DNA from 2 places in the Shewanella pealeana ATCC 700345 genome. Region 2 is predicted to be linked to the other one. Evidence: predicted binding sites of a transcription regulator. Region 2 holds the regulator's gene; the other holds the start of a gene.
What was found. Region 2 encodes sigma-54, which starts transcription at its own class of promoters, with help from an activator protein. Its sites were predicted from a motif close to GTTGGCACGNNNNTNGNNT; they were not measured.
Positions count from the first base shown of each region.

Region 1: fliD (flagellar filament capping protein FliD) is a predicted target of sigma-54. The motif match lies at 5,678-5,696, and genes of this name have one in related genera.

Region 1 is NC_009901.1:70,232-78,028, forward strand. It holds gene SPEA_RS00320 (flagellar motor protein MotB) at 1-309, opposite strand, end outside; gene motA (flagellar motor stator protein MotA) at 309-1,166, opposite strand; gene SPEA_RS00330 (RNA polymerase sigma factor FliA) at 1,181-1,903, opposite strand; gene SPEA_RS00335 (flagellar basal body-associated FliL family protein) at 1,915-2,370, opposite strand; gene SPEA_RS22370 (flagellar hook-length control protein FliK) at 2,385-3,557, opposite strand; gene fliT (flagellar protein FliT) at 3,550-3,873, opposite strand; gene fliS (flagellar export chaperone FliS) at 3,842-4,222, opposite strand; gene fliD (flagellar filament capping protein FliD) at 4,236-5,654, opposite strand; gene SPEA_RS00360 (flagellin N-terminal helical domain-containing protein) at 5,971-6,789, opposite strand; gene SPEA_RS00365 (hypothetical protein) at 7,088-7,797, opposite strand, start outside.
Region 2 is NC_009901.1:4,405,761-4,413,557, forward strand. It holds gene lptA (lipopolysaccharide transport periplasmic protein LptA) at 1-513, shown strand, start outside; gene lptB (LPS export ABC transporter ATP-binding protein) at 510-1,241, shown strand; gene SPEA_RS19030 (RNA polymerase factor sigma-54) at 1,378-2,841, shown strand; gene hpf (ribosome hibernation promoting factor) at 2,872-3,159, shown strand; gene ptsN (PTS IIA-like nitrogen regulatory protein PtsN) at 3,162-3,605, shown strand; partial or broken gene rapZ (RNase adapter RapZ) at 3,813-4,680, shown strand; gene SPEA_RS19050 (HPr family phosphocarrier protein) at 4,667-4,942, shown strand; gene mgtE (magnesium transporter) at 5,039-6,403, shown strand; gene SPEA_RS19060 (molybdate ABC transporter substrate-binding protein) at 6,472-7,266, opposite strand; gene SPEA_RS19065 (YiaD family glycine zipper/OmpA-like lipoprotein) at 7,539-7,797, opposite strand, start outside.

The DNA of each region.
Region 1 (7,797 bases), 840 kb from region 2:
GCCACTAGAAGAGGTGGGGAGCACTGGTTCTTGAATGGTCATCTGTCCTTCAAAATCGAGCATTGAAGGAGAGCTGCTCAAATCAAACGGGTTGATAGAACCTGCTTCAAATAAGTCACCTTGTATGTGCTTAGCTATCACGGTGCGTTCTTGCTGATCGGCTATTTGTATAATCCATAACACCATGAAAAAAGCCATCATGGCCAAGGTGAAATCGGCAAAAGCCACTTTCCATGCCCCGGCATGGCCCTTGCGTGGTTTCCCCCGCCTTTTACGTTTTATGATTATGGGCTCAGGTCTAATCGCCATTAGCTTTGTTGCTCCGCTAACCAGCGTTCGAGCTCGATAAATGAGGGACGGTTTTCTATTTGAATCTGTTTACGGCCTGCATCGATAGCTATCATAGGCGGCTTGCCTTTAGCAAATGCAGCCAGCATTGCAGCAACACAACGTAATTGAGCCGACTTTCGCTCCACTAAATGTTCAAGCGCTTTGGCTATTGGATCGAATAAGCAGTAACAGGCAAAAATCCCGATGAAGGTACCGACTAGTGCTGCAGAAACTTTCACGCCTATCATGGTGATTGGGCCATCGATGCTCGACATGGTGATGATAATTCCCATTACGGCAGCGAGGATGCCGAATCCTGGCATGGCTTCAGCAATTTTGGCAATCGCATGTGAAGGACGCATGCTGTCCTCCTCAATGCGGTGGATCTCTTCTTCAAGAATATGTTCTAAATCATGAGGTGAGATCTTGCCCATTGACTGTAAGCGGAGATTATCAATAAGGAAATTCAGTACATTTGGATGTTCAAGAATCGCTGGATACATGAGGAACAGTGAGCTCTCTCTTGGCTTTTCAACGTGGTCGTCGATAACCTTTAGTCCCTGCATTTGAATTTGAGTCATTAGCATAGACATAAGCCCAAAGAGTTGCGGATAGAGTTCTGGGTCTTCTTTCTCTACTTTTAAGATCTCTTTAAGCTGTTCTACCATTACGATGAGAACAGGCTTTGGGGTGGCAATGACTAATGCCCCCAGACCGGCGCCAAAAATAATCAGAATTTCAGCTGGTTGCCATAGCGCGAGTAATACGCCGCCAGCCCACATATAACCACCAAACACAGATAACAGAATTATCACTAACCCTATAAGTTTACTCATACTACCTCACGTATTTACCGCTCCCATTCTTGATAGATCTGCTGAAGTTGTTTCACTGCGTGTTTGTGCAGCTGGCAAATACGTGTCTCAGTCAGTCCTAATGTTGCGGCGATTTCTTTTAAATTGAGTTCATGCTGATAGTAAAGCGACAGAATTATCTGTTCTCTTTTGTTTAATTTTAAAATAGCTTGGAATAACGTTTCTTTTGTTGAAAATTGCTCCAACATGTCACTTTTATCTTCAAAGTGTCCGCCGTCACCAATGAGTTCGTCCAAGCTACGCATCGATTCAGACTGAGATGCAAATAGGCGTTCTCGATACTCCACTTGGCTAAGTCCCATAGATTGTGCAACCTCCAAATCAGTGGGTTCTCGCTTTAACGAACGAGTGAGTTTTCGTACCATATCGTTAAGTTCGTGGGCTTGCTGCCTAACGGGACGTGGCCGCCAATCTTGGCGGCGTAGCTCGTCTAGAATCGCGCCACGAATACGTTGTCCTGCAAAAGACAAAAAGCCATTGTCGTACTCACCTGGGTAGCGACGGGCTGACTCTAATAGCGCCATCATGCCTATCTGTTCCATATCTTCTATCGCGAGCGCAATACCACAATGGCTTCTAAGTTGAGATACGGAACGCTTAACTAAAGGGAGGTATTGCTTCATCACCTGACTTTCGGCGAGACGGTTAATCGCAACTTCTTCAGCAGCTTCTTGATAGGCAGATAGTGCAGTGTTCATAGCATAGCCTTCTATTGAATAATCATTCGAGTAAACAGCACTTCTTCTAACTCTATATTGAAGTCATTTTGTGCTAGCACTGCAGATAAGATACTGTGGGCTTCTTTTTGTAATGGCTCAAATCGTTTGGTGTCATTTAACTCATTGAAATGTTTGGTTGAAAACATTTTCATTAATGAGTTTTTGATCACTGAGTCAGCTTGAGTTAAGGTGAATTTTGCATCTTTCGAGCGAGTCTTGATTGCAAGTTCCAGCAATAAGTAGTGCGAATACTCATCACCTTGAATAGAGATGACAAATTTATCGAGAGGGTAGAACTTTGCGGCCTCTATTTCGGGCTCTTGCGGGCCGAATGGTTCGCCAATTAGGGTGGGGGATTGCCAACCAACCCAGAATGTTGCACCTGTCCAAGTCAGAAAAAGCAAAACGAGAGCGAGTCTCTTGCCTTGTTTGTTCATCGACGCCATGAGTTTCTCCTAAATTATGCTAACAGATCCACGTGATCTTGTTGTTGAGAGTGGCTGTTAAAAGACGTTTCTGTTCCATTGTTTGTCGCGGCAGCAATAGCGAAGTCAGACGCTTGTGTATCTTGCTTTTGAGGGCGGTCATCCTGACTAATATCGACATCAATCTGACCACCATGATCCATTGCTAGCTCGGCGCGTAATCTATCTAGGCCCATTAATAGAGCGTCGCGCACCGATGAGTTCGCGGCATGCATTTGAATGTGTAAGCGATCACCGTCTAAGCGTACATTGAGCTCAACCTTACCTAGCTCGGGCGGATCGAGCCTGATTTCGGCCTGCTTAATTTGTTGATCGATTTGAAACTTCAATTGCTCTCGTAGAGGAGATAGCATCTCATGAGCTTGTTGCAACAAAGGAGCTGTCTGAGAAACCGCAACCGGTCCCCACTGTGCGACAGCTGTTTGCGAACGAGTACTCGATGCCAAAATCTGGTTAACAGAGTCAACAATGTCTACGGAAGCGGTATCGGTTATTGATGCTTGCAGTGGCGAGTTCATTGCTTGAAATAAACTCTGGCTCATCATGGTGTCACTCTTTAGCGTTCCAGTTTGCTGAGGCAAGCTAGTCTGGGGCGTGACAGAGTTAGCCTGGGATGACAACTGTTGGTAGCTGCTCGTCGAAAGCGAGTTTGTCTGTGCTTGCCCTGTTCCCTGTGATCCAATCGACAGGTTTACAGCTTGTGCGCTAGAGTATTGTGAGCTTGGGGGCGCTGTTGACAGCTTAGGGGCGAGCGGTGAGCCTTCCAAAAACGGTAAAGCCTGTGCACTCGTATCCTGAGCCGCAGTTAAGCCAGTCGTTAAGTTAGCAACAGACTGAGTTTGCAAGGATGCTGGTGGCTGCTGTCCATAATGGCCTGCAGAAAACGAAGTTGTTGCGTTTTTCTGAGCTGAGAAGGCTGAACCCGTTGAGGTTGCTGCCAATAACCCAGGTGGTATTTGACTCAGTTGACTTGCGTCAGTGGTGTCAATTGAAGCGAAAGCCAACGAGAACGGCAATACGTCCGCTTGATGTTGTTCAAGCGGGTCGTCATTGTGATTACAGCTATGGCTTTTTATTTGCGTTGATAGTTGACCGCTAGTCGTTGACGCTTGAGCTGTGCAGCCTGATAAAACCGAGTTATTAATCATAAGCACCACCACTGACACTGGTCAGCTGATAAGCCGCTAGACCGTCTTGTTGCTGCTTAAATTGATTCATCTCTTGCCCTAACTGATCTTTTGCTTGTACTAATTGCTGTAATACCTGTTTATGGGTGGCGGCTAACGATTGACGCGCAGCGAGCTGCGAGTGGCAACTCGGTTTGCCAGCTTTGGTTAATACTTCAATTAATTTTGCATTCACTTTGGCTAACTTTTCCCAGTCTTGGGCGTGAGCATGGAACAACAGCGCTTTTTCAAACTGTTGCCATTGCTCAATTGAGATTAGCCCAGCCTTCTCTGACATCGGTAATGACCTTAGTGATGGGTTTTAGGGCGGCAACGCTGTTTTCAACGCTAGCGATAACCAGTTGGCGACTGCAATAGTCATAGAGGCGATTTAGCGTAAATGCGACTTCGGCGCCATTTTCAAGATCTAGCATGGAATCGAGCCCATGTACGATGTTGAGGCATTTGTTGATACTTTGACCTTTTTCCTCATAGCTCTTACGTTGCATAAATCCTGCTGTGCGCTCTATCTCTTCTAACAATCCATCCAGCAGCATACGCACCATCTCGTGAGGGTTAGCTGCAGCAGCCCTAGCATTTAGCGAGGTCTGTTTGTAAGCATTAAAGGGGTCGTGCTCGTTCAACATTTATAGTATGTCCTTAATAAAACAGCGCGCTTGAAGACTGAAGTTGGCTAATGGTTGCTTCCATAGCTGTGAATTGGGCTAGATAGATTTGGTATCTTTGCTCCATCTGTCTATCGTGATTATCCATGCTGGTTTCGACTCGTTCGATCTGCATTTCAAGGTTATCTTTCTTGAGATCCATCGAGCCTTGAAATTGAGTGAATGGCTCGATGATTTTGTCGAGCTTATCGACATAGCTGCCCGTGTCGGTAAACATGTCCTGCACGGCATTAGGGTTATCTTTTAACGCTTTAGATAGTTTCTCACTGTCGACATCGAGCTTGCCATCGCGGCCGAATTCAACACCAATATCTGATAAGCGCATGCCGTTAGGTGCAGCGTCAAAGATGGCATCGCGCATGTTCTGTTGCAGCATGCGAATACTAGAGTCGCCCTTAAGTACGCCTAGTTGATCTTCGGTGATTGAAGAATTACTGTCATCTTCATCGTCTTCTTTATCTTCGTCTTCCTTATCTTCATCACTATTGTCATCTTTATCGGCATTTTCTTGGTTCAGCTCATCTAAAGCTTCACTGCCCATAGAGCGGGTTAATTTGTTGATTTCATCCATCAAGTCATTAAAGATATCGACGAAGTCTTCGATGGCCTGCTCACTAGCATCGGTATCAGACTCAATTTTGATGTTGCTGCTTTCACCTGGTTTATGAGCTTTATTCAGTTCGATAGAGACGCCATCGATGACATTGACTAAGTTATTGCTGCTGCTGACGATATCGATGCCATTAAGGTTTACTTTGGCATCTTGTGCGGCACGGCGCTCGGTCATGCCCCAATCTTTGGCGCCCGTACCATCCATAGGATCCATGGTGACACTGATATTGTTAGCGGCTCCAGTCTCTTTAGAGGAGAGCATTAACTCAACTTGGCCACCGGTGCGTACCAACGATGCCTGCACTCCAGGGTTACCAGAGTGGGAGTTAATCATGCCAGTAAGATCTTTAACTGTCGCGGTGCCACCGGCATTGAGCTTAGACATGTCGAGGCTGATGCTGTCACTTGGATCTGAGCCGAGCTGGATATTAATAACTCCAGTAGTCGGAAGTAGGCTGTCCTCGCTAGCAAAGCTTTTAGTCACTTGATGCGCTTGCGCTAGCTGCTCAATATGCAGGTCATAGTCACCCGTTGGTGCGCCACTTTCGACAGAAATGGAGGCATTATCATCGCTGACCGATGAGGTTTTACTTTCGAAAGCATCACCGTCAATCGCTTCCAGCTTGCTACTCATAGAGTCTAAGCTGCGCTCTAAGATCTTATAGGCATCAAGCTGCGCTTCATACTTAGTCATATTGCTTTTGAAAATCTGATCTTTGCCTGCACGCTCTGCGACAATAAGCTGTTCGGCGAATGTGGCGCCACCCATACCTGAAATCATTACGCTCCTCCAAAATTGCTATTAAGCAATCCATGTGCCATTAATTTAAGAACTGTTAGTTGTTGTTAGTTAAGTGTTTATTCTTTTTTTGTAGTGAGCGCCTAACACTCGGTTTCCGTTGTTAACTACTGACGGGAAGTCTTGCTTCCGCCTATCAAGAGTTACTGCATCGAGTCAAGGTTATGCGCTTGCCTATAGCTTGATTAAGGCGACCTAACTACAGGCTTGCTAAAGCTATGGGGCTGGAATTTATAAGATAAACGGCAAAAAAAAGGGCCGTGAGGCCCTTTTAAAAAAGTGTGGAGAAAGTAAGGGATTAACCCAATAGACCCATAACCAAACCAGTATTTTGGTTTGATGAAGATAGAATGTTGGTACCAGCTTGTACTAATAACTGGTTCTTACTCATAGCTGCAGTTTCTGAAGCGAAGTCGGCATCCATGATACGGCCAGCAGCCGCTTTAGTGTTCTCGGTAACGTTAGTTAGGTTAGATGCTGTGTGACCAAGACGGTTAATGTTAGCACCTAGGTCAGAACGCATTGAGCCAACGGCGTCAATAAAGTCATCGATTTCACCGATTTGAGCACCAAGAGTAGAAGCTTTAACGCCTGATAATGTTGCAATTCCAGATCTAATGCCCGTAATGCCAGAAGCGCCGCTAACAGTTAGGGTTTCACCTGAACCTGCACCGATTTGGAAGCTGACATTACCAGAGATAGCGCCAAACAGATCGTTGCCCGCATAAGTAGTTTTTTCCATGATACGAGTCATTTCAGCAGTCAGTGCTGTGAACTCATCGTTCAGTGCAGCTCTATCTGCAGTAGAGTTCACGCCGTTAGCTGCTTGAGTAGCCAATTCTTTTTGACGATTCGCAATAGTAGCTAGTTCATCTAGCGCACCATCGGCAGTCTGTAGCATAGAAGTTGCGTCAGATACGTTACGGTTTGCTGTTTCCATACCAGTTACGTTAGCTTCCATGCGTGAAGCAATTTGTAGGCCTGCAGCATCGTCAGCCGCGCTGTTGATACGTAGACCTGTTGATAAACGCTCCATAGCATTGCTTAGTAGGTCGTTGTTTCTGTTTACTGAGTTTTGAGCGATGTTTGACGCATTGTTAGTCATTACAGATAACATGGGTGCTTCCTTTAAATTTTAATTATTTGGTTGGTGTCTTAAATAATAAAACGACATTGAATCTTAAAACTGAAGATTGAGAGTGAAAATAAAATAAATGTTTGCGTAACTAATTGTTTTATATGCTGTTAGGTGTTTGATTTTTATTGTTTGTATGAAGCTAAATAAGGGCTGGATGAGAGGGGGAACTAGCTAGTTATTAGCCGAGTATAGATAGAGAAATAGGCGGCTCATTTTACTTCTTGATCGGAGCCGTATTCACTTTTACTTGCTTGAAAGCAGATGGCAGTACCACGTCTTAGGTTAGTAAGGATGATACTTGAGAGCGTGTCATATTGGCCTGTGCCATCAGCGAGGTAATTTGCAGGCTAAATGGAGTCGGCTGCATTAGGTTGCTTAATTGACTCATGTTCGACTCTAGTTCTAACTGGGTGTCTTTTTTAAGGCTTAATTGCTGCAGCTGTTGCAGAATTTTTTGTTTACTGTCACTCAGCTCTTGTAGCTGTTGCTCTACTTTATGCAGCGACTTAGCTATCTTGGCAATAGCTTGCTTGAGTTCGGCATTGCTGCCAAAGCGCCATTCTCTTGGATCTTGCCAGCTTAGTTCTTCATTAACCTTAATGGTTCTTGGCTCACCAGCAGGGAGGCGCTGGCCTTGACCTGTCATGAGTATGCCAGTTTGGATCTGTTGCCATTGCGACTTAGGGCTAGTAAAAATTAACTTACCCTCCTTGCTGTGGTTAGCTTTAATCTCTAGCGCTTTAAGTGAATCATTAATCTTAGTTAGCAGTTGTTGTGGTTGCTTGTTTGCCGGTAAAACAAGGCTAGTAGATTGATTGCCGACCTGGATTATCAGCCGTTCATCACGTTGTTTAGAGGCTGTTAAATCAACCGATTTTAGGCTAAAGCTATGTTGAGCTGCTGGTCTTTTGGCTGAGATAAGGTTGAGTTGGTGATCGATTAAGGGCTTATTATCATAGCTGATAGCAAGCTGGGACAGTTTATTTT
Region 2 (7,797 bases):
GGCCTTTTTTGCCTGCTAAGTTTCAGCTCTACAGCTAAAGTCGATGATCTACTGCAAGAAGTGAAAATTGCAGCGGCAAGCCAAGAAGCCGACATTAAGAATAATCAGGTTATCTTTTTTGGGCCTGTTGAAGTGACTCAGGGCTCTATTAAGATGAATGCCGATGAGCTACGTGTATTTTCAAAAGAAGATAAGAGCGGTAAAACGCTAGTGGCTACAGGTAATCCAGCCACCTACACCCAAATGATGGAAGATGGTCGCCCAGCGACCGCTAGCGCGAAAGAGATCCGCTACGAACTTGCGACTCGCACATTGACCTTAGTCGGTGAAGCGACCCTAGCGCAAGACGGCAGCCAAGTCACTGGTAACCGCATTAAGTACAACATTAGTCTACAACAGCTTATTGCTGAAAGTACTGGCAAGGGCGATGACAGAGTCATCACCATTATTCAGCCTGAAACCTACCAGGAAGAGAAGCCTGACACGCCAGTGAACAAGCAGGAACAGCAATGACCCAAATTACCTTAAAAGCGGCTAATCTTGCTAAAAGCTATAAAAACCGTGCCGTCGTACAAGATGTCAGTCTCACCGTAAAAACGGGGCAAATTGTGGGCCTACTCGGCCCTAACGGGGCCGGCAAAACAACAACCTTCTACATGGTGGTCGGCCTAGTACAGAGCGATAAAGGCAAGATCTTTATCGATGACGATGATCTCACCCTAGATCCTATGCACCTGCGTGCTCGTAAAGGGATTGGCTATCTGCCCCAAGAAGCCAGCATTTTTAGAAAGCTTTCGGTGCGTGACAATATCATGGCAGTGTTACAGACCCGCCATGATATCAATAACGAGCAACGTGAAGAGCAGCTCGAACATTTACTCGAAGAGTTCCACATCACTCACATTCGCGATAGCCAAGGCATGGCATTATCGGGCGGTGAACGACGTCGAGTAGAAATTGCCCGAGCATTGGCCGCTAATCCAAAGTTTATTTTATTGGATGAGCCATTTGCCGGTGTCGACCCAATTTCAGTTATCGATATCAAAAAGATTATTGAGCAACTCAAAAGCCGCGGCCTAGGTGTACTGATCACTGACCACAATGTTCGAGAAACCTTGGACGTTTGTGAACACGCTTACATCGTGAGTCACGGAAACCTCATTGCCGAAGGCACACCTGCCGAAATCTTGGACAACCAACAGGTTCGAGCAGTGTACTTAGGTGAGCAATTCAGGCTATAGTTAATTCATAGTATGGAAGCTGAAAAACTCAATATGGATTTACTTCCAAATAAAATCAAAGTGTTGAGTTTTCAAGCTACCTTCGCCAGTTCAGCGAGCTTTAACGTTTAACTACAGTGTAGGGAATAGCGGTAAAATGAAAGCGTCACTCCAGCTCAAAATGGGTCAGCAGCTCACCATGACTCCCCAGTTACAACAGGCCATTCGCCTGTTACAACTGTCTTCTTTAGAGCTGCAACAAGAGATCCAACAAGCATTAGACTCTAATCCGCTATTGGAATTAGATGAAGAGCAGTCAGACGGTGATTTAGGCGACAATGAAGACCAATCATCAAACGATGCCAATAGTGACCTCATCCAAGATAGCGCTAGCGTTGAAACCTCCGATGCCCTAACCCAAGACTCTATGCCAGATGATCTGCCAATGGACACCACTTGGGATGAAGTTTATACCGTCTCGTCAAACTCCAGCTCTGGAGTTAGCCGTGAAGACGATATGCCATTCCAAGGTGAAACCAGCGAAGGCTTATATGAACATTTAGAGTGGCAGAAAAACCTCACACCGTTTTCAGATAACGATCTTGCAATCGCCACCGCGATTATCGACGCCATTGACGAACGTGGCTACCTTACCCAAAGCTGCGACGATATTTTAGAAGCTATGGGCGATCCTGAAACCGAGCTTGATGAAGTCGAAGCGGTATTAAAGCGCATCCAGCATTTTGACCCTATTGGTGTCGCCGCGCGTAATTTGAGTGAATGCTTGCTTATCCAGCTGGCACAATATGCTGCAGAAACCCCGCATATCGACAATGCCAGATTACTGATAAAAGATTATTTAGACTTAATTGCAGGCCGCGATTTTAGGCAGTTAATGCGTAAAACCAAGCTTAAAGAAGATGAACTACGTGATGCGATAACACTTATTCAGACCCTTAATCCAAGACCAGGGCTGGCGATTGCTCGCAGCAAAGACGAGTATGTTATCCCTGACGTTTCCGTGTGCAAGAAAAAAGGTCGCTGGGTGGTTGAGCTTAATCCTGACTATATGCCTAAGATTAATGTTAACCAACATTATGCCTCTATGGCGCGTAGCACCACTAATCAGGCCGATGGTCAATTTATTCGTGGTCATCTGCAGGAAGCTAAGTGGTTTATTAAGAGTCTCGAGAGTCGTAATGACACCTTATTGAAAGTAACCAACTGTATCGTTAAATTCCAGCAAGGCTTCTTTGAGTATGGCGAAGAAGCCATGAAGCCTATGGTACTCAATGATATTGCCGAAGCAGTTGAGATGCACGAGTCGACCATTTCACGGGTGACTACCCAAAAATATATGCACACTCCAAGAGGTATTTTTGAACTAAAGTACTTCTTCTCAAGCCATGTCGGTACCGACGATGGTGGGGAGTGTTCATCGACCGCAATCAGAGCGTTTATTAAGAAGTTAGTCGCCGCAGAAAACCAGAAGAAGCCATTAAGCGATAGCAAGATGGCACAACTTTTGGCAGAACAAGGGATTAAAGTTGCTAGACGTACGATAGCAAAATATCGAGAAGCGATGCTGATCCCCCCCTCAAACCAACGTAAGAGTTTATAACTCAAAATTAGGCACTTGGAGGATCGATATATGCAAATCAACCTGACTGGACACCACGTCGAAATCACCGATTCACTGCGCGGTTATGTAGAAGATAAATTCACAAAGCTTGAACGACATTTCGATCAGATCAATAATGTGCACGTTATTTTGAATGTACAAAAGATGCAACAGATTGCCGAAGCCAAAATCCACCTTAAGAAAGGGGAAGTATTTGCCACTTCGGAACATGCGGATATGTATGCCGCAATTGACTCCCTGATCGATAAGCTCGACCGTCAGGTTATTAAACACAAAGAGAAACTAATTAAACACTAACGATGGAACTAAGTACCATCCTGCAGCCGGAATGCACTACCTGTGCCACTCCGGGCAGTAAGAAAAAGGTATTGGAGTTAATCAGTGATATTGCCGCTGTCCAGTACCCTACCCTTTCTTCACAAGAAATTTTTGAAAGTCTCTTGGCGAGAGAAAAAATGGGTAGCACGGGTATAGGTAACGGTATAGCGATTCCTCACGGAAGGCTGACAAATATAGAGCGCCCTGTTGCGGTTTTAGTTAAGTGTGAAGATCCAATCGCATTCGACGCTATCGATAAACAACCTGTCGACATTCTATTTGCGCTATTGGTGCCTTCCGAGCAGTGTGAGCAGCATTTAGCAACACTGTCTCTAATGGCTGAAAAACTCAACGATAAGGCGGTAGTCAAACAGTTGAGAAAAACCAGTAATGAGTCAGAACTATACCAAGTCATTACCCAGTAACCTCTTACTGAGGTCTTTAGATTCATCACCCACCTAAAAGTAGGTAGTGATAATTTAAAGGCCTAAGTAATTATTACAGCAATATTATTTCTTATAATCATCTGCTCAAATTCTTGCTTTCGGTTTTAAAAAAGTTAATCTATACACTTATACAAAATCGTCACAAACCACAAACATTTAGTTTAACCTCAATCAGGTAGTTATAAGATGAAGCTTGTTTTAGTCTCTGGTCGCTCCGGCTCAGGCAAATCTGTTCTATTAAGAATGCTCGAAGATCTCGGCTACTATTGTGTCGACAACCTGCCTTTACCTATGATGGGTACTCTGCTAAAAGAGCTATCAGGCAACACTAAGCTGGTCGCCATTAGCGTTGATATTCGTAACCTTCCAGAGAAAGAGAGCGAGCTGACCAAGCACCTTACCTTCCTACCGGATGGGGTCGAGCTATTAAGCTTCTTCCTCAACTCTACCGATGAAGTGCTGCTTAAACGCTATAACGAAACACGCCGCCTGCATCCTTTATCTCACGATAATGTATCGCTCAAAGAGGCGATTGAGCTAGAGGGCCGCTTGCTTGAACCGCTTGCTTGAACCGCTTGCCAATATTGTCGATCATTATATCGATACCTCAAGCTTAAACATCTACGATCTTAATGATCAGGTGCGTGAGATCTTACTTGGCAACCTTGATAAAGAACTGATGATCAATTTTGAGTCGTTTGGCTTTAAGCATGGTATGCCAACGGAAGCTGACTTTATGTTTGATGTGCGCTTTCTGCCAAATCCACACTGGGAACCTGAATTGCGGCCGATGACGGGTCTCGATAAACCTGTGCAAGACTTCTTAAATGAACGCCCCCGAGTCAATCAATTTATTCAGCAAATTGAAGGTCTGCTCGAAACTTGGCTGCCCGATCTAGAACGCAATAATCGCAGTTATCTCACCATCGCGATTGGCTGTACAGGTGGCCAACACCGCTCAGTTTATATCACCGAGCGCCTCGCGGCACATTTCAAAAAAGGCAAACATAAGGTCAACGCCCGCCACCGTGAGCTAAACAATGCCAACCATTAAGCGTGAAGTCACCATCTGTAACAAACTTGGTCTTCACGCTCGCGCAGCAACAAAACTGGTTGTTCTAGCCTCCGAATTTGACGCCGAAATCACCATCATTCAAGGTGAAAAACAAGCTTCAGCGACGAGTGTTCTAGGCTTATTAATGTTAGAAACTGGCATGGGCAAGACCGTACAACTCATTGCAACGGGAAGCGATGCCCAAGGGGCGCTCGACGCAATTTGTCAGCTGATTAACGCTAAATTTGATGAAGATAATTAATTCGTAATTTCCTGTTTGATTTCCTGTGTTAGCGCAAACAAATATCCAGTACTTAAGTTATGATAAGCGCCTTTAAAACTACCCTGTGAGGGAGCCATGCCGATTGAAGTCTTAGACAACGAAACAACAGATCAACGCCTCAATCAGCTAACAAAAGCATTGGGCAGCGGTATGTTTGTCCATGTCCGCAATATGTTGCAGGACATGGCTGCTTCAGATATTGCTTTTATTCTCGAATCTTCTCCACCTCGCACCCGTCAAGTGCTATGGCAGCTAATTGACCAAGAACACACAGGTGAAATTCTCGATGAGCTTGGAGAAGAGCTAAAAGATAGTCTGATCACCCAAATGAGTCCTGAGCGTGTCGCCAAGGCGGCCGAAAATATGGACACCGATGACTTAGCCTATATTCTTCGTAGCCTGCCTGACAGCGTATTTAGACAAGTCTTACAGTCGATGACTAAGCAAGACAGAGTTCGTGTTGAGCAAGCTCTGTCATACCCAGATGACACAGCCGGTAGTTTAATGAATACCGACACCGTCACCTTGCGCCCCGACGTCAATATCGATGTGATACTGCGCTACTTGAGAATTCGTGGTGAGCTGCCCGACGCCACCGATATGCTCTATGTTGTCGATAAGCAAGATAGAGTATTAGGCGGTGTACGTATCGCAGACTTACTCACCTGTGACCCTAATGCTTCAGTGCGTGAAATCATGATGTCAGATCTCGAAGCTATCCCGGTAGGCATGTCAGACAGCGAAGTCGCACAGTTGTTTGAGCGCCACGACTGGATGTCAGCCCCAGTTATAGATGAAAACGACAAGCTACTTGGTCGTATTACTATCGATGACGTGGTTGACGTAATTCGTGAAGATGCCGAACATTCCATGATGGGGATGGCCGGTATGGATGACGATACTGACACCTTTGGTCCAGTATTAAAGAGTACCTTTCGCCGTTCACTATGGTTGACCGTTAACTTATTTGCGGCGCTACTCGCGGCGTCAGTCAGTAATATGTTCGAAGGCACAATTGAGCAGTTTGCCACTATCGCGATTCTGATGACTATCGTACCGAGTATGGGCGGCGTTGCAGGTAACCAAACCTTAGCACTGGTTATTCGTGGTATTGCACTCGGTCAAATCGGCCAAAGTAACTCTCGCTGGCTGATTGGCAAGGAGCTTGCCATTGGCTTCCTTAACGGCTTGCTGTGGTCCATTTTAGTTTTTGCAGCTGTTTGGGTATGGAAAGGTGATATCGCCTTAGGAGCCTTGATTGCGGGCGCCATGCTTATCAATATGACGGTTGCAGGACTTGCTGGTGCCAGTATTCCACTCATATTAAAGAAGATGAATATCGACCCCGCACTCGCTGGCGGTATGGTATTAACTACAGTGACCGATGTTATTGGTCTATTTGCCTTCCTCGGCTTGGCGACAATTTTCTTAATGAACTAGCCGCTGAACACTGTGACATAATAAAGGCCGCAAATGCGGCCTTTTTGCTCTCTAATTTATGATGATAATTACTGCTTAAGCGGCGCATCAAAACCGTAATCTGCAAGGATGCTTTGTCCTGACTCAGACAGAATAAACATGGCTAACTTCCAGGCATCGGCTTGAGCATCGTCGAGTACAATCAAACCATAGTTAGCGCCAACCGCTAATGGTTCAGGCATCTGTACTATTTGCAGATCTTGCACCTCTTTTTGCGCCAATACCGCATTAGTACAGTAAGTTAAGAATAGGTCTGCACGCTTGTTTTCCATCACCCAAGCATAAGTGTTACGGCCCTTAGGGGCTTTAGCGCTATTCTCACCGCCAGTGAGCTGCAGTGCTTTATTCTCAAGTTTTGTTTGGGCACCAGCTTGTAACTTGCCCGCTTTGGCGAAAATCTTCCAAGCATAGTCTCCTGACGGATCGGCTTTTGGTGTCGATGTACCCACACGGATATTAGGATCGAGCATAACGGCGAGTAGCCCTTCACTGTCGGTATTGACATTTGGCTGTGCGAGGGCGCACATCTGATTACGGGCAAACATCACCACATTGTCACCTTTTCCTGAAGACTGTAACGTTAGCGGGTGCTTCATATTCGCCGACGCAAAGACTCCCACTTTTTCACCATCCTCGATACGCATTCTCAGCAAACCTGAAGGCCCAAAATCAGCATGCACATCTTTTTGAGCCACTTGCTGATAAGCCATAACAATATCATTCATGGCATTTTTTAAACTGCCAGCCGCTCTTAGCTCAATAGGCTCAGCGTTAACGACAAAAGGTAGGCTTAAAAGCGAAACTAGGATCCATTTTTTCATCATTTTTTCCATGGTTGAAATTAATTATCACGCAGGTGAATTAAAGTGTTAACCAATGAGAAAACATCTGCAGTCGAATAACAATGGCTTAGACTGAGTGTCTTGGAGCAAGAGCTTAACGCCGAGACTTGAGTCACCCCGCCCAAGGGTAGCGAAGACAAAAAGTCCCAACCGTAAAGCATAGCAATCACTACCTGCAGTCGCGTATTTAGAGCTGAAAATAAAAAGCCACCTTATGTAGAAGGTGGCTTTCATTACTCACGCAAGTTAAACAGTTAAGCGTTTGGCATTGGGCTTAAGATAATCTCTACACGACGATTTTCGGCTCGGCCCTGCTTGGTTTCATTGGAGGCGATCGGCTTGGACTCGCCCATACCATGAGAAGCCACACGCTGAGCTGGTACCTTCTGGCGGGTTAGGTAGTTTGCCACTTCACTGGCACGTACTTGCGACAGCCTTAGGTTATACGATTCCGCACCTGAGCTATCGGTATGACCCATCACGTTTAGCTTAGTCTCATCATATTCAAGCGCT